3 regions of the Streptomyces sp. NPDC012794 genome follow, and region 2 is predicted to be linked to each of the others. Evidence: riboswitches for the same ligand, from Rfam matches in the RefSeq annotation. Region 2 holds a riboswitch; each other region holds the start of a gene.
What was found. A riboswitch is a leader RNA that binds a small molecule or an ion and turns the genes downstream of it on or off. The one in region 2 is predicted to bind cyclic di-AMP.

Region 1 (7,468 bases), on a different contig from region 2:
GCGGGAGTAGATCACGGAGTAGGCGTACTCAAGGAAGGAGCCCTGCATCTCATCGACGACGTCGATGTCGAGGATCCTCTCCTCGAAGTCCTCCGGCGGCGGGGTCTTCGTGCTGCGGCGGGCCATCGCTGCGCGGCTCCTTAACCAAGGTTCGGGTGTACTGGGTGGATCTGGCGGGGTTGACGCGGACCATTGTGGCCCGACGCACCGACAACGCGGACTCCGACCCCGGGGGTCCCCCGTACGGAGTCGGGGGAGTGACCCGGGAACTTCTCCGGCCGTCGGTGCGCTTGCATACAGTGGCAGGTCTGACAGAAATCTCTGCATCGCGATCGAAGGGACCACATGCCCATGGGTCACACGGCCACAGCTCAGGCCGGCTCCGGCAGCCTGACAGCGACCGAGCACCGGCTGGCCAACGGCCTGCGCGTGGTGCTGTCCGAGGACCACCTCACTCCGGTCGCCGCCGTCTGCCTCTGGTACGACGTCGGCTCGCGCCATGAAGTCAAGGGGCGGACCGGTCTGGCTCACCTCTTCGAGCACCTGATGTTCCAGGGTTCGGCGAGCGTACCGGGCAACGGCCACTTCGAGCTCGTCCAGGGCGCCGGCGGCTCCCTGAACGGCACCACCAGCTTCGAGCGCACCAATTACTTCGAGACGATGCCGGCGCACCAGCTGGAACTCGCCCTGTGGCTGGAGGCGGACCGCATGGGCTCGCTGCTGGCCGCCCTGGACGAGGAGTCCATGGAGAACCAGCGCGACGTCGTCAAGAACGAGCGCCGCCAGCGCTACGACAACGTTCCGTACGGCACCGCCTTCGAGAAGCTGACCGCCCTCGCCTACCCGGAGGGCCACCCGTACCACCACACCCCGATCGGCTCGATGGCCGACCTGGACGCCGCCTCCCTGGAGGACGCGCGCCACTTCTTCCGTACGTACTACGCGCCCAACAACGCCGTGCTTTCGGTCGTGGGCGACATCGACCCCGAGCGGACCCTCGCCTGGATCGAGAAGTACTTCGGCACCATCCCGGCGCACGACGGCAAGCAGCCGCCGCGCGACGGCACGCTCCCCGAGATCATGGGCGGGCAGCTGCGCGAGGAGATTGTCGAGGAGGTCCCGGCGCGCGCGCTGATGGCCGCCTACCGCCTGCCGCACGACGGCACCCGCGAGTGCGACGCCGCCGACGTGGCACTGACCGTGCTGGGCGGTGGCGAGTCCTCCCGCCTGCACAACCGCCTGGTACGCCGCGACCAGACGGCCGTCGCGGCCGGCTTCGGCATGCTGCGCCTGGCCGGCGCGCCCTCGCTGGGCTGGCTGGACGTCAAGACCTCCAGCGGCGTCGAGGTGCCCGCCATCGAGGCGGCCGTCGACGAGGAGCTCGCGCGGTTCGCCGCCGAGGGCCCGACGGCCGAGGAGATGGAGCGGGCGCAGGCGCAGCTGGAGCGCGAGTGGCTGGACCGGCTGAGCACGGTGGCCGGACGGGCCGACGAACTGTGCCGCTTCGCGGTGCTGTTCGGCGACCCGCAGCTGGCCCTGACCGCCGTCCAGCGGGTGCTGGACGTCACCGCCGAGGAGGTGCAGGCCGTGGCCGCGGCCCGGCTGCGCCCCGACAACCGCGCGGTACTGGTCTACGAGCCGCTGGCCGGCGCCGAGGCCCACGAGACCGAGCAGCACGACGAGAACGAGGGGGCGGAGCAGTGAGCGACACCGCAGCCGTCACGATGACCTTCCACCCGCGGCCGCAGGCCGGCGAGGCGAAGCCGTGGGCCTTCCCGGCCCCCGAGCGTTCCACGCTCCCCAACGGCCTGACCCTGCTGCGCTGCCACCGCCCCGGCCAGCAGGTGGTGGCGGTCGAGGTCAACCTCGCGGCCCCGCTGGACGCCGAGCCCGAGGGCCTCGACGGGGTGGCCACCATCATGGCCCGCGCCCTCTCGGAGGGCACCGACAAGCACTCCGCCGAGGAGTTCGCCGCCGAGCTGGAGCGCTGCGGCGCCACGCTCGACGCCCACGCCGACCACCCCGGCCTGCGGGTCTCCCTGGAGGTCCCGGCCTCCCGGCTGCCCAAGGCGCTCGCGCTGCTCGCCGAGGCCCTGAGCGCGCCCGCCTTCGCAGACAGCGAGGTCGACCGACTGGTGCGCAACCGGCTCGACGAGATCCCGCACGAGCTGGCCAACCCGCAGCGCCGCGCCGCCAAGGAGCTCTCCAAGGAGCTGTTCCCCGCGACGCTGCGCATGTCCCGCCCGCGCCAGGGCACCGAGGAGACGGTCGCGCGGATCGACGCCGGGGCCGTACGCGCCTTCTACGAGGCGCACGTACGCCCCTCCACCACCACCGCCGTGGTGGTCGGCGACCTGACCGGCATCGATCTGGACGCCCTGCTGGCGGACACCCTGGGTACGTGGACGGGCGACACGGCCGCGCCCCGCCCCGTCCCGCCGGTGACGGCCGACGACCGGGGCCGCGTGGTCATCGTGGACCGGCCGGGAGCCGTCCAGACGCAGTTGCTGATCGGCCGGATCGGCCCGGACCGGCACGACATCGTCTGGGCCCCGCAGGTGCTCGGCACCTACTGCCTCGGCGGCACCCTCACCTCCCGCCTGGACAAGGTGCTGCGCGAGGAGAAGGGCTACACGTACGGCGTGCGGGCCTTCGGGCAGGTCCTGCGTTCGACCGCCGACGGCAAGGGCGCCTCGATGCTCGCCATCAGCGGTTCGGTGGACACCCCCAACACGGGTCCCGCGCTGGAGGACCTCTGGAAGGTGCTGCGCACCCTCGCGGAGGGCGGACTGACCGACGCCGAGCGGGACGTGGCGGTGCAGAACCTGGTGGGCGTGGCCCCGCTGAAGTTCGAGACGGCCGCCTCGGTCGCCGGCACGCTCGCCGACCAGGTGGAGCAGGAGCTGCCGGACGACTACCAGGCGCGGCTGTACGCGCGGCTGGCCGAAACCGGTACGGCGGAAGCCACTTCGGCCGTGGTGAGCGCCTTCCCGGTGGACCGTCTGGTCACCATCCTGGTGGGCGACGCCGCGCAGATCGAGGAGCCCGTCCTGGCCCTCGGGATCGGCGAGGTCACCGTCGTCTCCAACTGAGCGGCGCACCGTCTGAGACGGGCCGGCAACCGGCCCCGTTTCCAGGGGGCTTCGGCGGAACATCCGCCGAAGCCCCCTTTGTCCGTTTGGTGGAGTGGCTGCGTGTATGCGGTGTGGCGTACGCAACAAAAGCGCTCGTCTGTTTGGCGATTGACTGACGATCCGCCTAGCGTCGGCCGTGCTGTTCGTCAGTTCGTACCCGCCGCACCCGCGGCACCGGACAGCGATCGCCGAGTCCCCGTCAGGCGCGAGCCTGGGGAGCCGGGGACCCACATGCGTCCCTGGGGTGAATCGGACCCCCTCGCAAGAGGAGGCCCGTAGGAGACCTTCCTGCTCCGAACCCGTCAGCTAACCCGGTAGGCGAGAGGGAAGGAAAGGATCACCCCCTTCATGGCGTTTGGCAGTCGTGCCGCCGGTTCTGGTAAGCACCGTGGTTCCAGCCGTCTGAGCCGCAAGACCGCCGGCTACGCCGGCATCGCCGCCCTCGCCACCACGGGCGTGGTCGGCACCCTGGCCGCTCCGGCCTTCGCGGCGGACAACAGCGGCGCTCCGTCCATGGAGGACACCGGTCAGAACTCGATCGTCGTCGCCGACGGTCTCCAGGACGACATCAAGGTCCAGGCCGAGTCCCAGCAGCGCGCCGCCGAGGCCGTCGCCGCCCAGGCGCAGGCCGAGGCCGAGGCGAAGCAGCGGGCCGCCGAGGCCAAGCGTGCCGCCGAGGCCGCCGAGGCCAAGGCCAAGGCCGAGCGTGAGGCCGCCGAGGCCAAGGCCAAGGAGGAGGAGCGCAAGCGCTCCAACGCCTTCGTGGCCCCGGTCAGCGCCTCCGTCACCACCCAGTACGGCGCGGGCGGCGGCATGTGGTCCTCCGGCAGCCACACGGGCATCGACTTCGCCGTCGGCCAGGGCACCTCCGTGCACGCCGTTGGCGCGGGCACCGTCGTCGAGGCCGGCTGGGGTGGCGCATACGGCAACAACGTCGTCATCCGCCACAACGACGGCACCTACACCCAGTACGGGCACATGTCCTCGCTGAACGTCTCCGTCGGCGAGCAGGTCGGCGCCGGCACGGTCATCGGCCTGTCGGGCAACACCGGCAACTCCAGCGGCGCGCACCTGCACTTCGAGGCCCGCACGGGCGCCTCGTACGGCTCGGACATCAACCCGCTGACGTACCTGCGCAACCGCGGCGTCGGCATCTGACACGCGTCACGTTTCACGTTTTACGCTTCAACGAAGAAGGCCCCGGCTCCCAGAGCCGGGGCCTTCTTCGTTTCGGATTTCCGGACTTTCCTCGGAAAATATCGCGTGTTGCAATAGAGTCGCAGCACGGCCACGATAAACCGAACCGAAACCCAGCGGAGGTCCGGCCTTGCGTATTCCGGCGCACGCGGTGTGCACAGCGATTCGCGACGATATCGTCTCCGGATTCTTCGGGCCGGGCGGCCGGCTGACCGAGGAGGTGCTCGCCCGCCGCTACGGGGTCTCGCGCGTCCCGGTCCGTGAGGCGCTGCGGACCCTGGAGTCCGAGGGCTTCGTCACCACCCGGCGGCACGCCGGAGCCTGTGTGGCCGAGCCGACCGAGCAGGAGGCCGCCGACCTGCTGGAGCTGCGGATGCTGCTGGAGCCGCTCGCCGCCTCCCGGGCCGCCCGCCGGCGCACCGACGGCCACCTGAAGGTGCTGCGGGGGCTGGTCAGGCTGGGCCGGGAGAGGGCCGGACGGGCCCAGGGGGAGGACCTGCGCGCCCTGGGGAGCTGGTTCCACGAGACGCTGGCCCAGGCCTCGGCCAGCCCGGGGCTGATCGCCCTGCTGACGCAGACCCGGCGCAAGATCGCCTGGATGTACGTGGTGCAGGCCCCCGCGCAGCCCGTGGAGTGCTGGGCGGAGCACGGCGCGATCGTGGACGCGGTCGCGCGCGGGGACGCGGAGCGGGCCAGGGCCCTGACCGCGCTGCACGCGCAGCGGGCGGCCGAGGCGCACCGGCCGAGGGTGAGGAATCCGCAACCTGCCGTAAACACGGCGAGCGCTCCGCATTAACACGTCCCGTATACAACGGAGGGATATCCGTGTGGGCCGGGCTTCCCTCGATTTCCCGTCCGGCATTACCGCGCCCTGCTCAGTTTCCCCTGCGCGAATTCGGAATTTCCCGGAGGTGCGGAAAGGGCCCCTGCTTTCCGCGGTCCCGCTCTTCCGTCGTCCCGCTCTTCCGCCCTCCCGTCGCCCGTCGTCCGGGCGGCGCCGGAAAACGCGGAAGCCGCGGTCCCCGGGGTGGTGGGTGGGGACCGCGGCTTCCGGCGTACCGGACCCGAAGGGGTCAGACGGTCTCGGGGAGCTCCTCGAGACCCTCGGCGACCAGCTTCGCGAGGCGGTCGAGCGCGACGTCAGCGCCCTCGGCGTCCGAAGCCAGGACGATCTCCTCGCCGCCCTGGGCGCCCAGGCCCAGGACCGCCAGCATCGACGCGGCGTTGACGGGGTCGCCGCCCGCCTTCGCGATGGTCACCGGGACGCCGGAGGCGGTCGTCGCCCGGACGAAGATCGAGGCGGGACGAGCGTGCAGGCCCTCGGCCCAACCGACGTTGACGCGGCGCTCTGCCATGGTGATGCCCTTCAGGTTCTTGCGGTTGTCTAGACCAGTCTCTCACGCCGTCCGGAATGCTCGGGCCCGCCCTTCGGCCCGGATCCACCGCCGTTCGACCCTCCCCAGCTTGCACTGGTTCGCCCCGGTCCGCCGCATTCGCCGCGCCCTCGCCAAACGGCCCGCCCACCGCACCCGTACACCAGCCCGGGCCGCCCCTTAAGGTGACCCCATGACCACCGCGTCGGACCCCTCGTACCCGGCCCACTGGGAAGCGGACGTCGTGCTGCGCGACGGCGGCACCGCCCGGATCCGCCCCATCACCACCGAGGACGCGGGCCGCCTGGTCAGCTTCTACGAGCAGGTCTCGGACGAGTCGAAGTACTACCGCTTCTTCGCCCCCTACCCCCGCCTCTCGGACCGCGACGTCCGCCGCTTCACGCACCACGACTACGTGGACCGGGTCGGCCTGGCCGCGACCATCGGCGGGGAGTTCATCGGCACCGTCCGCTTCGACCGCATCGGCCCCGACGGACGGCCCGCCTCCGCCCCCGCGGACGAGGCCGAGGTCGCCTTCCTCGTCCAGGACGCCCACCAGGGCCGCGGGGTCGCCTCCGCCCTCCTGGAGCACATCGGCGCGGTGGCCCGGGAGCGGGGCATCCGCCGGTTCGCGGCCGAGGTGCTCCCCGCCAACACCAAAATGATCAAAGTGTTCACGGACGCCGGCTACCAGCAGAAGCGCAGCTTCGAGGACGGCTCCGTCCACCTCACCCTCGACCTCGAACCCACCGCCGAGTCCCTCGCCGTACAGCGCGCCCGCGAACAGCGCGCCGAGGCCCGCTCCGTGCAGCGGCTCCTCGCCCCCGGCTCCGTCGCGGTGATCGGAGCCAGCCGCTCCGGGGCGGGCGTGGGCGCCACCGCCCTGCGCAACCTGCGCGACGGCGGCTTCCGCGGACACCTCTACGCCGTCAACGAAGCCCGCGCCCCCGGTATGGAGGGCGACCTCCTGGAAGGCGTACGCGCCTACCGCGGCCTCGCCGACATCGGAGCCCCCGTCGACCTCGCCGTGATCGCCGTCCCCGCCGCACGCGTCCCCGACGCCGTCGCCGCCTGCGGGGAGCACGGGGTGCAGGGGCTGGTGGTCCTGTCCGCCGGATACGGCGAGAGCGGCCCGGCCGGACTCGCCCGCCAGCGAGAACTGGTGCGGCAGGTCCGCTCGTACGGGATGCGCCTCATCGGGCCCAACGCCTTCGGGGTGATCAACACGGCCCCGGAGGTGGAGCTGAACGCCTCGCTCGCCCCGGTCCCCGCCGGCGCGCGCGGCAGGATCGGCCTGTTCACCCAGTCCGGAGCCATCGGCATCGCCCTGCTGTCGGCCCTGCTGCGGCGCGGAGAGGGACTGTCGTCCTTCGTGTCGGCCGGGAACCGGGCCGACGTCTCCGGCAACGACATCCTCCAGTACTGGTACGAGGACGAGGCCACCGACGTGGCCCTCATGTACCTGGAGACCCTCGGCAACCCCCGCAAGTTCACCCGCCTCGCCCGCCGCACGGCCGCCGCCAAGCCGGTGGTCGTCGCCCGCGGCGGCCGCCACACCCCCGCCGGACACGTCGTCCCCGGCACCCGGCTCCCCGAGGCCACCGTCTCCGAGCTGCTCCGCCAGGCCGGCGTCATCCGCGTCGACACCGTCACCGAGCTGGTCGACGTCGGCCTGCTGCTGGCCGGCCAGCCCCTGCCGGCCGGACCCAGGGTGGCGATCCTCGGCAACTCCGAGTCCCTCGGCGTGCTCACCTACGACGCCTG
Region 2 (7,468 bases):
CCCAGGCGGTCGGTGATGGTCTTCCAGCCGGCCCAGTCGTCCTCGAACAGCGGGTCCTCGATGGAGACCAGCGGGTACGCGTCGACGAGCTCGGCGTAGTAGTCCGTCATCTCGGCGGCCGAGCGGGACTGGCCCTCGAACTCGTACTTGCCGTCCTTGTAGAACTCGGACGCGGCGACGTCGAGCGCGAGCGCGATGTCCTTGCCCGGCGTGTAGCCGGCCTGCTTGACGGCCTCGATGATGAGGTCGAGCGCGGCGCGGTTGGACTCCAGGTTCGGGGCGAAGCCGCCCTCGTCGCCCAGGCCGGTGGACAGGCCCTTGGTGTGCAAAACCTTCTTGAGGGTGTGGTAGACCTCGGCACCCCAGCGCAGCGCCTCGGAGAAGGACTCCGCGCCGATCGGGGCGATCATGAACTCCTGGATGTCGACGTTGGAGTCGGCGTGCGACCCACCGTTGAGGATGTTCATCATCGGAACGGGCAGCAGGTGCGCGTTCGGGCCGCCGAGGTAGCGGAACAGCGGCAGGTCCGAGGCCTCGGACGCGGCGTGCGCGACGGCCAGGGAGACGCCGAGGATGGCGTTGGCGCCGAGCGAGCCCTTGTTGTCGGTGGCGTCGAGGTCGAACATGGCCTGGTCGATCAGGCGCTGCTCGGTGGCGTCGTAGCCGACGAGCTCCGGGCCGATCTGCTCGATGACGGCGAGGACGGCCTTCTCCACGCCCTTGCCCATGTAACGGTTGGGGTCACCGTCACGGAGCTCGATGGCCTCGAAGGCACCGGTGGAGGCGCCGGACGGAACGGCAGCACGGCCGGTGCTGCCGTCGTCGAGGCCCACCTCGACCTCGACCGTGGGGTTGCCTCGGGAGTCCAGGATTTCCCGGGCTACGACGACGTCGATGGACGGCACGAGCATCTCCTTCTGGGATGTGACGCTGGGTGTGCGGTGGCGTGGGGCCGTGGGACGGCCCCGCCGACTAGAGCCTAACCGGCTCGGGGCGGTGGGCTGCCCGACCGCCCGGGTCCTGGGACGAAAAAGGTGCCGAATGCCCGCCTTCCGGGACATAGGGCCCGTGCTCCCGCGCGTTCCGCGGCGGGAGCGGCATCGGAAGCCGGAGGTCCGGTTCCGGTATGCGGGTACCGGCGCACGACATGCCGCCGCCCGGCGCGTGGGTGGATACGCGCCGGGCGGTGGGGATGCTGCGGGGTGCCGCGAGTGTTACGCGGACGTTCAGGCGAGCTTCAGCTTCTGGCCCGGGAAGATCAGGTCGGCGTCGGACACGGTGTCCTTGTTGAGCTCGAAGAGCTTCTCCCAGCCGCCCTTGACCTTGTGGGCGTCGGCGATGGTGCCGAGAGTGTCGCCCTCCTTGACCACGTAGGAGCCGTTGCCCGTCTTCGGGGCCTCGGTCTTCGGGGTCGACGGCTTGGCCGGGGTCCAGTTGCCCGAGCCGGAGCCGGAGCCCTTGGTCTCGGTGTCGGCCTTCGGCTTGGACGGCTTCGCCGGGGCGGGCTTGGCCGGGGCCGGCTTGGCCGGGGCGGGCTTGGTGGCGGGCTTCGGCTTGGCCGGGGTGGCCGTGCCGCCGCCGCTGTACGCGGAGTTGGACAGGCCGACGCCGCAGTGCGGCCAGGCGCCCTTGCCCTGGCCCTTGAGGACCTTCTCGGCGATGGCTATCTGCTGGGCCTTGCTGGCCTGGTTGGCCTGCGAGGCGTAGGCCTTGCCGCCGTACGCCGCCCAGGTGGAGGCCGAGAACTGCAGACCGCCGTAGTAGCCGTTGCCGGTGTTGATGGACCAGTTGCCGCCGGACTCGCAGGCGGCGACCTTGTCCCACTCGGACGCGGTGGCGGCGCTGGCGGTGCCCGCGGCCATCAGCGGGGCCGCGACGGCGACACCGGCGACACCGGCGAGCGTGACGATGCGGACGGCCTTGGAGCCGCGGCGGTGCTTGCCCTTGCCGGAAAGCAGCATGGATTTCTCCTCACCGACGCCTTCGAGGTGAGCTGTCGGGTTCGGGCGGATGAGTTGCCCGGTCACGCGGCGCGGCGCGTGTCTTCACCCCTAGCCGGTACGCGGCCGCATCACAACGGCCTCTCCCGGCGCCTACCTTGGTTCCCCCGCTCCTGCCTTCGGCGCTTGCGCGACGACTGTTCCCTCCGTCCGCCGGCAGGATTCGGCGATGCGGTCGAAGGAGCCCGCGGTGGCGAGCGATTCAGAAGGTAGACAGGTCTCTCCCCGATGTTCAACGTGTGATTTTGGGGAGAAACCGGCCTACTTGCGTTCCTCAAAGGCGCGTTTGCGCAGGTCGGAGCGGGGTTTGCGGAAGTTCCGGAACGAGACACGCCAGTTGACCGGAAGAGATGCATGTCTCATTTACCGATAACGGACATTCAAGTCTTATTGGATGCCCGAACTGCCCCTATTCCTTGGTTAGATCCAGGTTCTGGCCCGGCTTGATGAGGTCCGCGTCCCCGCCGATGACCTGCTCGTTGGCCTTGTAGAGCTCGTTCCAGCCCCCCTTGAGCCCCTTGGCGTCCGCGATGGCCGCGAGGCTGTCGCCCGGCTTCACGGTGTACGTGGGATCGCCGGGGGCGGCTGACGCCGCGCCAGGCGCCGCCGGGAGCTCGACGGCGGCCGGACCGCGGTGCTTGCCCCCGCCGTCGCCCGCCTCGGCGGACGGGGTGGCCGACGGCGTGCCGGACGGCGCGCCCGGGACGGCCGGGGCCGTCGGCGTGAGGCCCGGGACGGCCGGGGCCGTCGGGCCGGCCGGGGAGGTCGGGGTGCCCGGCGCGGTCGGGGAGACCGGGGCGACGGGGGTGCCCGGGGCGGTCGGGGAGACCGGGGGCGTGGTGGGCTGGACGGTGAAGTCCGGCTCGGGCATGACGGGCAGTCCGCTGGAGGGGCCGAGCGGGTAGTCCGGCAGCACGCTCGGGCCGGTGGACGGGCTGTTCGGCGCCGGGGTCGGGGCCCCGAAGTCCGTGGAGGGCTTGCCCTTGCCGGTGACCGGCACCGATTCGTCCGGCCGGGTCGGGGTGGGCGCGACGGGCCCCGGGTTCTTGTTGTCGCCCGGGTCCACCTCGGGCGTCGGCCCCTGCTGGGTCAGCCCGGCCGAGGCGGAGCACAGCGGCCACGCCTGGGGGCCCTGGGAGGCCAGCACCCGCTCGGCGACCGCGATCTGCTGGGAGCGGCTGGCGAGGTCCGGGCGCTCCGCGTAGGCGAGCCCGCCCGCGTTCTTCCACTGCTCCAGCGTGAACTGCAGCCCGCCGTAGGCGCCGCTGCCGGAGTTCGCGCTCCAGGTGCCGCCGCTCTCGCAGTCGGCGACCTTGTCCCACGTGGCGGTGTCGGCCGCGCTCGCGCCGGTGGCGGCGAGCAGCGGCATGGCCAGCGCGGAGCCGGTGACTCCTGCGGTGACGACGATCGCGGGTACCTGGCGGGGGCGTCTGTGGCGGCCGTTCCCGGGAAGCATGAGACTGCACCTTTCGTATAACGGCGGGGTAACGGCAGAACCTAGCCGCCTTCGAACGGATGTCACAAGTTCGGGAGTGGACTGACTTCCGGTCAGTTCCGCTTCGCGCGCGCCCTCAGGCGTTCGGGACTGTAAACCGGACCGGGAGGGTGCGCAGGCCACGCATGATGAGCCCGCCGCGCCAGCGCAGGTCCGTGGGGGGAACGGCAAGTTCCAGATCCGGCAGACGCTTCAGCAAAGTCCCGAGTGCCGTCTGGCCTTCGAGACGGGCGAGCGGAGCGCCGAGGCAGTAATGGATCCCGTGGCCGTATCCGAGGTGCTGATTGTCACTCCGGGCGAGGTCGAGGGTGTCCGGCCCGTCGAACCGCTCCGGATCGCGGTCGGCCGCCGCGAGGACCACGAGCACCGGGTCCCCGGCCGCGATCTCCTGGCCTCCGAGGGTCAGCGGCCGGGTGGCGAACCGCCAGGTGGCGAGCTCCACGGGGCCGTCGTAGCGCAGCAGTTCCTCGACGCCGGTCTCCAGCAGCGCGCTCTCCCCGGCCGCGAGGGAGGCCTGGAGGCGCTCGCGCTGGTCCGGGTTCATGAAGAGGGAGTGGATGCCGTTGCCGATGAGGTTCACGGTCGTCTCGAAGCCCGCGAAGAGCAGGATGAAGGCCATCGCCGTGGCCTCGGCCTCCGTCAGATGGTCTCCGTGGTCACTTGCCCGGATCAGATCGGAGATGAGGTCATTGCCCAGATCATCCCGCTTGCGGTGGATGAGTTCCCCGAGATAGGTGCGCATCCGCTTCACGGAGCGGGCCACGCCGCCGCGCGGTCCGCCCCCGTGCCGGATCATCATCCCGGCCCAGTCCCGGAAGTCGTCCTGGTCCTCCCGCGGTACGCCGAGCATCTCGCAGATGGCGTAGATGGGGAGGGGGAAGGCGAACTCGTGGATGAGGTCCGCCTCCCCCTTCCCCTCGGCCCGCGCCCTCGCCACGATCCGGTCGATGAGGTCGTCGGTCAGCTCCTGCACGCGCGGGGCGAACTCGGCCACGCGGCGCGGGGTGAACGCCTTCGACACCAGCCGCCGCAGCCGGGTGTGGTCCGGCGGGTCGATGTTCAAAAGGTGCGTCATCAGCTCCGCCTTGCGCTCCCCCGGGATCCCGGTCTTGCCCTTGGCGTGCGCCGGCTCCGCGTGGTGCGCCGGGTTCTTGCTCAGCCGCTGGTCGGCGAGGGCCTGGCGGGCGTCCGCGTACCGGGTCACCAGCCAGGCCTCCACCCCGCTGGGGAGCTTGGTGCGGTGCACCGGGGAGTGCTCGCGCAGCCAGGCGTAGGCGGGGTAGGGGTCGGTCGCGAACTCCCAGTCGAAGAGCGTCGGCCCCTGGGGGCGGGACGGGTCGGACGGGGCGGCGGGGGTCTGATCGTGCACCCGTCGACCGTATCCCGGCCCACCACCGGCCATCCCATATGACCGCTTCGTCGCGGCTGTCCGCAGATCGGAGATCACTTGACGCCGGGTTCCGCGGCGCTCCTACTGTCGGTCCTGTGGACGTGAGGATCTTGAAGAGCAGTTTCGCGGTGGTGGAGAGACGGGCCGAACACGCGGTCAAGTACTTCTACTCCCACCTCTTCTGGCACAACCCCGGGCTCCGCGAACTCTTCCCGGCCTCCTCCGAGGACATGGAGCGCCAGCGCGACCGGCTCTTCGCCGCCCTGACCCATGTCGTCGACCACCTGGAGAGCGAGACCCTGCTCCCCTATCTACGCGACCTCGGACGCGACCACCGCAAGTTCCTCGTCGGCCCCGGGCACTACGCCGCCGTCGGCACCAGCCTGCTCGCCGCCCTCGCCGAGACCTCCGGCGCCGCCTGGTCCCCGGCCGTCGAGAAGGCCTGGTCCGAGGCCTACCGGCGCATCGCCGACGCGATGACCGCCGGCGCCGCCGAGAGCGACGAACCCCCCTGGTGGGACGCCGAGGTCGTGCGCCACCTCCGGTACGGAGAGGACATCGGCGTACTGACCCTCGCCCCGCGCGTCCCGCTGCCCTACCGGCCGGGCCAGTACGTGAGCGTGAGCAGCGACCGCGTCCCGGTGACCTGGCGCACGTACTCCCTCGGCAACGCCCCCCGCCCCGACGGCACCGTCGACCTGCACGTCAGCCGGATCGACGGCGGCCGGCTCAGCACCGCCCTGGTCCGCGACGTCCTGCCCGGCGAGGTGCTGAGGCTCGGCGCCCCCGGCGGCCGGCTCACCCTGCGCCGCGAGGACCGCCCCCTCACCCTCATCGCCGCCGGCACCGGCTGGGCGCCCGTACGGGCCCTGCTGGAGGAACTCGTCCAGCACCCTCCCGACCACGACGTACGGCTCTTCGTGGTCGCCCGGGACTCCGCGCACCTCTACGACCGGCCCCTGATCGACGGGCACGCCGCCGCCTGCCCCTGGCTCGGCGCCACCTACATCACCCCCGCCCCCGGACAGCACCGCAACCAGGCCACCGCCCGGCTGGCGACCGCGCTCGGCCACCGCGGCCTGTGGCGGGAGCAGGACGTCTACCTCAGCGGGCCGGCGCGGTTCATCGAGGAGACCGTCCACCTCCTGGAGGAGCTCGGGGCCCGCCCCGACCGGCTCTTCCACGACGCGCTCCCCCTCGGCGGCGCCCCCGGCACCCGGCCGCTGGGCTTCGGCGAATGGTTCCTGCACCGCCCGGCCCCGCACTGGCACGACCCGTCGGGCCGTGCCCCCCGCCCGTACTGACCCCGGGCGGCGGGCCGACGCCGGCGGGCAAACCGCCGGCGGCCCGATGCCGACGGGCTACTCGCCGGCTCCCTCGGCCGCCCGGATCGCGTCCCGGTAGACGCGGGCCGCCGCGCGCAGCGCCGTCTCGGGGTCGGTCCCCGACGCCTCGGCGCGCGCCGCCAGCTCCAGCAGCTCGTACCCGACGCCCTCGCCCCGGGGCAGCTCCACGGCCACCCCGCCCGTACGGGCCCGCCCCGCGAGCTTGGCCGCGAGCGCCAGGCCGGGCTGGCCCAGCGGGATCCCGTCGGTGACCGAGTCCCGCTGCTTCTCGACCGCCTTCGTGGCCTGCCAGTGGGCGCGGACGTCGTCCGGGGACTCCGCGGTGGCGTCCCCGAACACGTGGGGGTGGCGCCGGATCAGCTTGTCGACGAGGTCGCCCGCGACGTCGTCGATGGAGAAGGCCTCCGCGCCGTCCTCGCCGCCGCCCTCCTCCTCGGCGATGCGCGCGTGGAAGACCACCTGGAGCAGGACGTCGCCGAGCTCTTCGCGCAGTGCGTCCCGGTCGCCGTCCTCGATCGCCTCGACCAGCTCGTACGCCTCCTCGATGGCGTACTTCACCAGGCCCTCGTGGGTCTGGCGCGAGGTCCAGGGGCACTCGCGGCGCACCCGGTCCATGACCTGCACCAGGTCCAGCAGCCGCGCGCCCGGCAGGTCGTAGGAGCCGGGCAGCAGCTCCAGGTCGGGCATGGCGACCCGGCCCGAGCCGGCCAGCCGGGCCAGCCCGTCCGTCAGCCGCTGGTCGCCCTCGCCGCCGGGCAGCACCACGACGGTGCGGCCCCCGGCGCAGGCCTCGACCAGCCCGTGCGCGTCCGGGACCTCGTGCGCCACCTCGACCCCCGCCTCGCGCAGGTACGGCAGCTGCGGGTGACCCGGGTCGGCGCACAGCACCCGGTCCGCGGCGTGCAGGGTCTGCCAGGCCGGCCAGGACAGCAGCCCGGGGGCGACCCGGTGGCTGGCGGTCAGCAGGACGATCCGGCCGGTGGGCTCGGCGGCGGCGGGGGCGGCGGTGTCGGTCACACTCCGAACCTACCTCCGCCCGCGGCCGTCACGCTCCGGCGGGTGCCGCCTGCTCGGGGCGGGTCCGCTGGGTGATCCACGGCGTCTCCTGGTCGCCGAGCAGGATCTGCTGCGAGTCCCAGCGTCCGTAGCGCGGGTTCACCTCGATGTGCAGGGCCTTCGCCGCCTCCGCCAGCTTGGCCACGGCCTTGTCCTGGCTCCCGTAGTGCGCGAAGAGCTT
Region 3 (7,468 bases), on a different contig from region 2:
CCTGAGAGGAAAGAACACAGCAGCACACGATCAGGGATGCCGCCCATGACTGCCCACGACGCCCAGGCCGCTCTGGACGCCATTCACCACCGCCGACAGCAGACGTTCGACGCCTACCTCCGTCACGCCTACTCCCGCCCCTACCTGATCGCCTCGGCGCTGGGCCTGTTCGCCGTGTGCTCGTCCTTCGACCTGCCGAGCCCCTGGAACACCGCCGCGGTCCTGGCGGGCAACGCCCTGACCCTGGGCGGGCTGTTCGCGCACCAGCGCCGGGCCCCCGTCCGCCGCGGGTCCTCAGGCCCGGAGGCCCTGACCTACGCGGTCTTCGGCGTCCTGCTCCTCGTGTTCTTCTGGGCGGTGGCCATCGCCGCGTACTTCACCGGCCTGCCGGCACGGCACACGTTCGCCGCCGCCGTCACCGCGCTGACGGCCGTGGGCGCCTCGTACGCGCTCCGCCCGGCCCTGGAGGCCATGATCCGCGGGAACGGCCGGGGCTGATGGACCCCGACTTCGACGAGTTCCTGCACGTACCGGCACGGCTCTCGGTCGTCGCACTGCTGGCCCCGGCCGACTGGGTCGAGTTCGGCTTCGTCCGGGACACCGTGGGCACCAGCGACTCGGCCCTGTCCAAGCAGATCACCGCCCTCACCGACGCCGGCTACGTCGAGGTGCGCAAGACGCGCAGCCGCACGGGCCGGAACACCCACCTCCGCCTCACCCCGCACGGGCGGCAGGCGTTCCAGCGGCACGCCTCTGCCCTGGAGAGGATCGTGGCGGCCGCCCGCGACCCCCGGGCATAGCCGCGCCCGGAGCCGTCACCGCTCTTCGGCGAGGTCCAGTTCCTGCGCGCGGGACCCGTCGCCTGCGGTCTCCACCGGCTCGGGGCGACGCCAGGGCCGGGCGATCGGGTGGGAGACCGGACGCCACCACGGCTCCGCCGGCAGCCTGCCGGCGGGCTCGAAGGGCTCGCCGGGACGGGGGACCGCCACCGGCTGGCCCGCCTCCTCGGCGGCGTCGACCGTCCATTCACCCGGCTCGGCCCAGGCGTGGAAGGCCAGGTTGAAGGTGCCCCAGTGGATCGGCAGCAGCACACCGTGCGGCTTGGAGCCTTGCAGGTCGAGGTGGGCCTGGACGCCTTCCTGGGGGGTCATGTGAATGTCCGGCCACCCGCCGGGCAGCGGTACGTAGTCCGTGTGGTCCTCGGGCCAGTGCTCGGAGTAGGCGCCGATCTGGATCATCGTGGCGTCGAACGGCCCGTGCTCGGCGCCGATCTCCTTGAAGCCGGGGAAGTAGCCGGTGTCGCCGCTGTGGAAGATCCGGTGCTCCCCGCCGCTCACGACCCAGGAGGCCCACAGGGTGAACTGCTGGTTGCGCAGGCCGCGTCCGCAGAAGTGCCGGGCGGGGGTGGCGGTGAGCGTGAGCCCGGCGACCTCGGTGGCCTCGTTCCAGTCCAGCTCGCGCATCCGGTCCGCGGAGACGCCCCAGCGCTCGAGGTGCGCGCCGACGCCGAGGGGGACCGCGAAGACCGTGTCCGTGCCGGCCAGGGCCTTGATGGTGGGGAGGTCGAGGTGGTCGTAGTGGTCGTGGGAGATCACGACGACGTCGACGGCGCCCAGCGAGGCCAGGGGCACGGGGACCGGGTGGAGCCGCTTGGGACCGGCGAAGGGGAAGGGGGAGCACCGCTCGCCCCACACCGGGTCGAAGAGCACGCGGCGGCCGTCGATCTCCGCGAGCACACTGGAGTGGCCCATCCAGGTCAGGCGCAGCCCGCTCGCCGGCGGCTTGGCCAGGTCGGCGAGGGTGGTCGGGTGCACGGGGATCGGCGCGCCGGGGCTGCGCCGGACCCGCTGCGCCTTGTCGAAGTAGGTCTTCGCGAACTCCACCATCGACCCGGAGGGCCTGATCCGCGCCCCGACCGGATTCTGGAAGACGCCGTCGGCGAAGTTCGGCGAGCGCAGGATCCGCTCCAGCCGTGCGCCGGAGGGGTCCGCGCCGAAGGTTTCGGGCCGCAGGGCGCGCAGCCGGGGACGCGGGGGAAGGGAGCCGGTCAAGGCGCCTCCTGGGAAGGTGCAGGCAGGGACGGTCGTACGACTACGACCATCCCAACGTCCACCGGCCCCGGAGGATTCCGCCGCGCCGCGCCCGGACCGGTGTCGCGACCGTCACCCGCTCCTCCCCCACGCCCGCGCTACAGCGGCAGCAGGTCCGGGCGCTTGGCCTCGACGTGGTCGCCGGAGGACTCCCCGCGCAGCCGGCGGCCGATCCACGGTACGAGGTGCTCGCGCGCCCACTGGATGTTGTCCCGGGTCACGTCCACCGAACCGCGCGGCGGGACCGGCGGCCAGGGCTGGTCCGGGTCGGTCGGCACCTCGTAGCCGAGGACCTGCGCGGCGCGCAGCGCGACGCGGGTGTGCCCCTCGGGCGAGAGGTGGAGCCGGTCGCCGTCCCAGGCCCGCCGGTCCTGTACGGACTTCAGGGACCAGAGGTCGAGCACGGGGCAGCCGTACCGGTCGGCGATGGCGCGGACGTGCGCGCTGTACGTCGCGACCTTGCCGCGCAGGTGCTTGAGCACCGGCACGCCCCGGGTGTCGAAGCCGGTCGTCACCATCACCAGGCCGACGGAATTCGTGAGGTCGGCCACGGCCGCCTCGAACCGTTCCGCGACGTCGTCCGGGTCGCTGCCGGGGCGGATGATGTCGTTGCCGCCCGCGCAGAAACTGACGAGGTCCGGTGCGAGTTCCTTGGCCCTGGGGACCTGGTCGGCCACGATCTGGTCGAGGAGCTTGCCCCGCACGGCCAGGTTCGCGTAGCGGAAGTCGTGCTCGTCGCGCTGATCGGCCAGGAGCACGGCGAGCCGGTCCGCCCAGCCGAGGTAAGAATCCCCGGGTCCCGGGTCCCCCACGCCCTCGGTGAAGCTGTCCCCGATCGCCGCGTACGAGCCGATGGTCTTCAGTGTCGTCTTCGTCGCTGCCACGGAAAGACATCCTTCACCTTGGCAACCAACCTACGCCAACGTAATAAGGGGTTGACGGGCCGTGATCTATACCACGCAGGGGATAAGGAATAAGTACACGTGGGGCCGGGACCCCCCTCGGGTCCCGGCCCCACGCGCGTCACCGTGCCGACGGCGGGTGCCGTCAGATGCTCACGCCCTTGGAGCGGAGGTAGGCGAGCGGGCTGACGTCCGAGCCGTAGGACGGGCCCGTTCGGATCTCGAAGTGGAGGTGCGGGCCGGTCACGTTGCCGGTCGCGCCGGAGAGGCCGATGGTCTGGCCGCCGGTGACGCTCTGGCCCGCCGAGACGGACAGCGAGGAGAGGTGGGCGTACTGGGAGTACTTGCCGTCGGCGTGCTTGATGACGACCTCGTTGCCGTACGCGCCGCCCCAGCCTGCGGAAACGACGGTGCCCGCGCCGACGGCCTTCACGGTGGTGCCGGTGCGCGCGATGAAGTCGACGCCGGTGTGGTAACCGGAGGACCACATGGCTCCGCTCGCCCGGTACTGGGTGGAGACGCCGCCGGTGACGGGGGCGGTGAACCCGGAGGCGGTGGCGGGCGCGGGGGCCTTCTCGCTCTTGGCGGCGGCGCCGGAGCCCTGGGCGGCCGTGCCGCCGGAGGGGCGGCCCGCCGCGCCGGAGCCCTTGGCCGTGCCCTGCGCGGTGCCCTTCGGGGACGAGGTCCCGCCGGCCTTGCCCTTGGGGGCGACCGGAGCGCCGCTCGAGGATCCCTCGGCCGGCGCCGCAGGGGCCTTCGGGGCGGGGGCCGCACCCTGGCCGCCGCCGAGGGTCAGCTTCAGGCCCGGGTGGATGAGGGACGGGTCGGCGCCGACGGCCTCGCGGTTGTCGGCGTACAGGCGCTCCCAGCCGCCGTCCAGCCGGCGCTCGGCGGCGATCTTGGAGAGGTAGTCGCCCGGCACGACCGTGTAGACGGCGGGTGCGGCGGCGGGTGCCTGCGACGGGAGGGCCTCGGGGGCCTGCGCACTCTGCGCGGGCGCGGCCTCGGCCGGGGCGGCGCCCGGGGCGGCGTGGGCGCCGACGGCCCCCATCAGCGGGAGCGCGAGGGCCGCTCCGCCGGTTCCGGCGACGGCGAGACCACGGGATATCGAACGGGACTTGGGACGGCGGTGCTTACCCTTTGCGGGCATGGCGGATTCCTCTCCGGCGCCTGCGAGGTGAGCTGTCGGGTTCGGACTGGAGATGTCCGGCCGTACGTGCGGAGCACGGGTTCGGCTTCACCCCTAGCTGCGCCGGAATCGCTCCGGAACAGCGGCCTACCTGGTTCCCCCGCTCCTGCCGCGCGCGATGGTCGGGTGCGGTTCCCGGGCGGCGGCAGGATTAGGCGGTCCACCCGGATCGATCGCGAAGGTAATCGAGCGGGGCGCCGGGCAACAAGCCACGAATTTCCTGACGCAATCACAGATATGAAGGTTCAATGGAATTCCGGTCACCCTGCGTCCATTCCGCACCATCAACAACCCCCTCCACAAGGGAATTCGGTTTTCGCGATCAGGCACACACGGTCACCGTATGATCTGGCTCACGGGACCCTGCCCGATCTCGCCTCCACATACGGCAAGTTGCTCCCAACCGGATCAATTCGGACACCACAGGACCACGCGGAGGAGTACACGTGACCCAGCAGATACCCCAGCCCCTTCCGGCCGGACACCAGCCCGGTGCGGAGCTGACCGGAGTGCGCAACTTCCGTGATGTGGGCGGGTTGCCGACCATCGACGGACGGAGGGTCAGGCCGGGACGACTGTTTCGAAGCGGACATCTCGCGCATGCCACCGAAACCGACGCAGAGTTCCTCGGATCGCTGGGACTGCACACCGTCTTCGACTTCCGCAACGAAGCCGACCACGCCCTGGAGGGCCCGGACGTCGAACTGCCGGGCGTGCGCAATGTGAACATTCCGCTCACGGACCCCGCCGACGGCCGCGAGTTCTGGAGGATGGTCCGCGACGGCGAGCTCGACCAGCTCCGCGGCCTCCTGGGGGAGGGCAGGGCGGCCGCCCGCATGAGGGCCTCGTACCGCACGATCATCGAGACCCGCACCGCCGAACAGAGCCGCGTCGTGCACGCGCTCGCGCAGGACAGCGTGCCGGCGCTCATGCACTGCGCCGCCGGCAAGGACCGGGCGGGGCTGTCGGTCGCGGTGACGCTGCTCGCCCTGGGCGTGGAGCGCGAGGCGATCGTGGCGGACTACCTGGAGTCCAGCGCCCCGCACAACCGCTACCGGGTGCGCCGGGGCAGCGACGCGCCCGAGGCCCGCTCCCCCGAGGTGATGGAACTGCTGGCGCCCCTCTTCGACGCCCGCGGGGAGTACCTGCTGGAGGCCTTCACGGCCATCGACGAACGGTGGGGCGGCGTCGACCGCTACCTCGCCGAGGGGCTGGCGCTGGCCCCCGAGACCCTGGAGCGGCTGCGGGACAGGCTCCTGGACTGAGCCGCGGGGACCGGACGGCGGCCGGAGGGGCCGGCCGGGAGGAGTGCGCACGGCGGTCGGAAGGGGTACGGACGGCGGCCGGAGGGGGCGCGGGCGGACCCCCTCCGGCCGGCGCCTCAGCGGTTGCCGACCGCCTGCTTCATTAGGGTCCTGCCGAAGTCCCACATGAGCCCGCCCCCACCGTGCGCCTCGTCCATGACCTCCTGGAAGGCGCCGACGAACCGCTCCACGTCCGCCTCGTCCACGACGAGCGGCGGGATGAGCTTGATGACCTCCAGGTGGTCCCCGGAGACCTGGGTGAGGATCCGGTGCCTGCGCAGCAGAGGCACCACGACCATCTGGGCGAACAGCCCCTTGCGGGCCGCCTGGAGCACCGCCCAGCGGCTGCGCAGGCCCAGGGAGGAGGGCCTGCCGAACTCGATGCCGATCATCAGCCCGCGCCCGCGCACCTCGTGCAGCAGCTCGTACCGGTCCACGAGCGCCGCGAGGCGTCCGCGCAGCAGGTCGCCCATGGCCCGGGCGTTGGCCACCAGCTCCTCGTCCTCCACGACCGACAGCACCGCCAGCCCGGCCGCCATCGCCTGGGCGTTGGAGCCGAAGCTGGCCGAGTGCACCAGCACCCGGTCCATGGACGAGTACACCTTCTGGAAGATCCAGTCCTTGCCCAGGGTCGCGCCGACGGGCACGTAGCCACCGGAGAGGGCCTTGGCCACGCACACCAGGTCCGGTTCCACCCCGGGCTCGTGCTGGTACGCGTAGAAGTCCCCGGTCCGTCCGAGGCCGGTCTGCACCTCGTCGGCGATGAGGAGCGCCTTGTGCCGGTGCAGCAGCTCCTGCGCGGCGAGCAGGAACCCGGGCGGGGCCGCGTGCACCCCCTTGCCCTGGACCGGTTCCACCACGAAGGCGGCCACGTCCCCGCGCGCGAGTTCCCGTTCGAGCGCCGCCAGGTCCCCGAGCGCGATCTTGGTGTCGGGGAGCAGCGGGGCGAATCCCTCGCGGAAGCCTCCTTCGCCGTTGACGGACAGCGAGCCCGTGGTCAGCCCGTGGAAGGCGTGGTCGCAGTAGAGGATCCTGGGCCGTCCGGTGGCGTACCGGGCGAACTTCAGGGCGGTCTCCACCGCCTCCGTGCCGCTGTTGCCGAAGAAGACCCGGTCGAGGTGCGGGCTGTACGAGAGCAGCTTCTCGGCCAGCAGTCCGGGCAGCGGCTGGCAGTCGAAGCGGGTCAGGTCGGCGAGCTGGGCGTCCAGGACGTCGTGCAGGGCCTGGCGCACCACCGGGTGGTGACGGCCGAGGCCCATCACCCCGAACCCGGCCAGCATGTCGAGGTAGTCGTTGCCCTCGGCGTCCCAGAAGTGGGCTCCCTCGGCCCGCTCGTAGACCTTGTCGAAGCCGATGGTGTGCAGCATCCGGGGCAGCTGGTGGTTGAGGTGGCGGGCGTGCAGCTCGTAGCGCTCCCCGCCGCGCTCGGCCAGCAGCGCGGCGAGGTCGAAGCCCCGGCGCCCGTCCTGTCCGGGGGTCATGCCGACGGTTCCCTGTTGCCGCCCACCGTCTCGCGGGCGGCGCGCAGGGACTCCTTCAGGGATCCCATGGTGGCGAGGACGGCGGTGGGCTCGTAGCCGCAGTGCGCCATGCAGTTCGCGCAACGGGGGTCCTTGCCGCGGCCGTACTTGCTCCAGTCGGTGTCCTCGATCAGCTCCCGGTACGTGGGCACGTAGCCGTCGCTCATCAGGTAGCAGGGGCGCTGCCAGCCGAAGAGGGAGTAATTGGGAATGGCCCAGGCGGTGCAGGGGAAATCGGCCTTGCCCTCCAGGAAGTCGAGGAAGAGCGGGGAGTGGTTGAGCCGCCAGCGGCGCCGGTTGCCGCCGGCGAAGGCCTTCCTGAAGAGTTCCCGGGTCTGTTCGACGCCCAGGAAGTGCTCCTGGTCGGGTGCCTTTTCGTAGGCGTAGGCGGGCGAGATCATCATCTCGTCGACCTGGAGGTCGTCATTGAGGAAGTTCAGGACCTCGATGATCGTCTGCGGGG

Region 1: another riboswitch for cyclic di-AMP. It lies ahead of ACFY7H_RS15700 (M23 family metallopeptidase); the one in region 2 lies ahead of ACFY7H_RS18445 (transglycosylase family protein).
Region 3: another riboswitch for cyclic di-AMP. It lies ahead of ACFY7H_RS00600 (peptidoglycan DD-metalloendopeptidase family protein); the one in region 2 lies ahead of ACFY7H_RS18445 (transglycosylase family protein).

Annotation. Positions count from the first base shown of each region.
Region 1 is NZ_JBIBCI010000007.1:118,150-125,617, forward strand. It holds gene ACFY7H_RS15685 (DNA topoisomerase (ATP-hydrolyzing) subunit A) at 1-126, opposite strand, end outside; gene ACFY7H_RS15690 (M16 family metallopeptidase) at 352-1,704, shown strand; gene ACFY7H_RS15695 (M16 family metallopeptidase) at 1,725-3,092, shown strand; cyclic di-AMP (ydaO/yuaA leader) riboswitch at 3,311-3,470, shown strand; gene ACFY7H_RS15700 (M23 family metallopeptidase) at 3,483-4,292, shown strand; gene ACFY7H_RS15705 (GntR family transcriptional regulator) at 4,462-5,127, shown strand; gene ACFY7H_RS15710 (HPr family phosphocarrier protein) at 5,405-5,686, opposite strand; gene ACFY7H_RS15715 (GNAT family N-acetyltransferase) at 5,898-7,468, shown strand, end outside.
Region 2 is NZ_JBIBCI010000009.1:59,394-66,861, forward strand. It holds gene eno (phosphopyruvate hydratase) at 1-911, opposite strand, end outside; gene ACFY7H_RS18445 (transglycosylase family protein) at 1,227-1,961, opposite strand; cyclic di-AMP (ydaO/yuaA leader) riboswitch at 1,964-2,135, opposite strand; gene ACFY7H_RS18450 (transglycosylase family protein) at 2,410-3,456, opposite strand; gene ACFY7H_RS18455 (cytochrome P450) at 3,572-4,864, opposite strand; gene ACFY7H_RS18460 (globin domain-containing protein) at 4,987-6,189, shown strand; gene ACFY7H_RS18465 (nucleoside triphosphate pyrophosphohydrolase) at 6,247-7,248, opposite strand; gene ACFY7H_RS18470 (SurA N-terminal domain-containing protein) at 7,277-7,468, opposite strand, start outside.
Region 3 is NZ_JBIBCI010000001.1:124,286-131,753, reverse strand. It holds gene ACFY7H_RS00620 (hypothetical protein) at 46-498, shown strand; gene ACFY7H_RS00615 (winged helix-turn-helix domain-containing protein) at 498-800, shown strand; gene ACFY7H_RS00610 (MBL fold metallo-hydrolase) at 816-2,051, opposite strand; gene ACFY7H_RS00605 (SGNH/GDSL hydrolase family protein) at 2,189-2,974, opposite strand; gene ACFY7H_RS00600 (peptidoglycan DD-metalloendopeptidase family protein) at 3,138-4,142, opposite strand; cyclic di-AMP (ydaO/yuaA leader) riboswitch at 4,147-4,349, opposite strand; gene ACFY7H_RS00595 (tyrosine-protein phosphatase) at 4,628-5,446, shown strand; gene ACFY7H_RS00590 (aspartate aminotransferase family protein) at 5,563-6,966, opposite strand; gene hpnH (adenosyl-hopene transferase HpnH) at 6,963-7,468, opposite strand, start outside.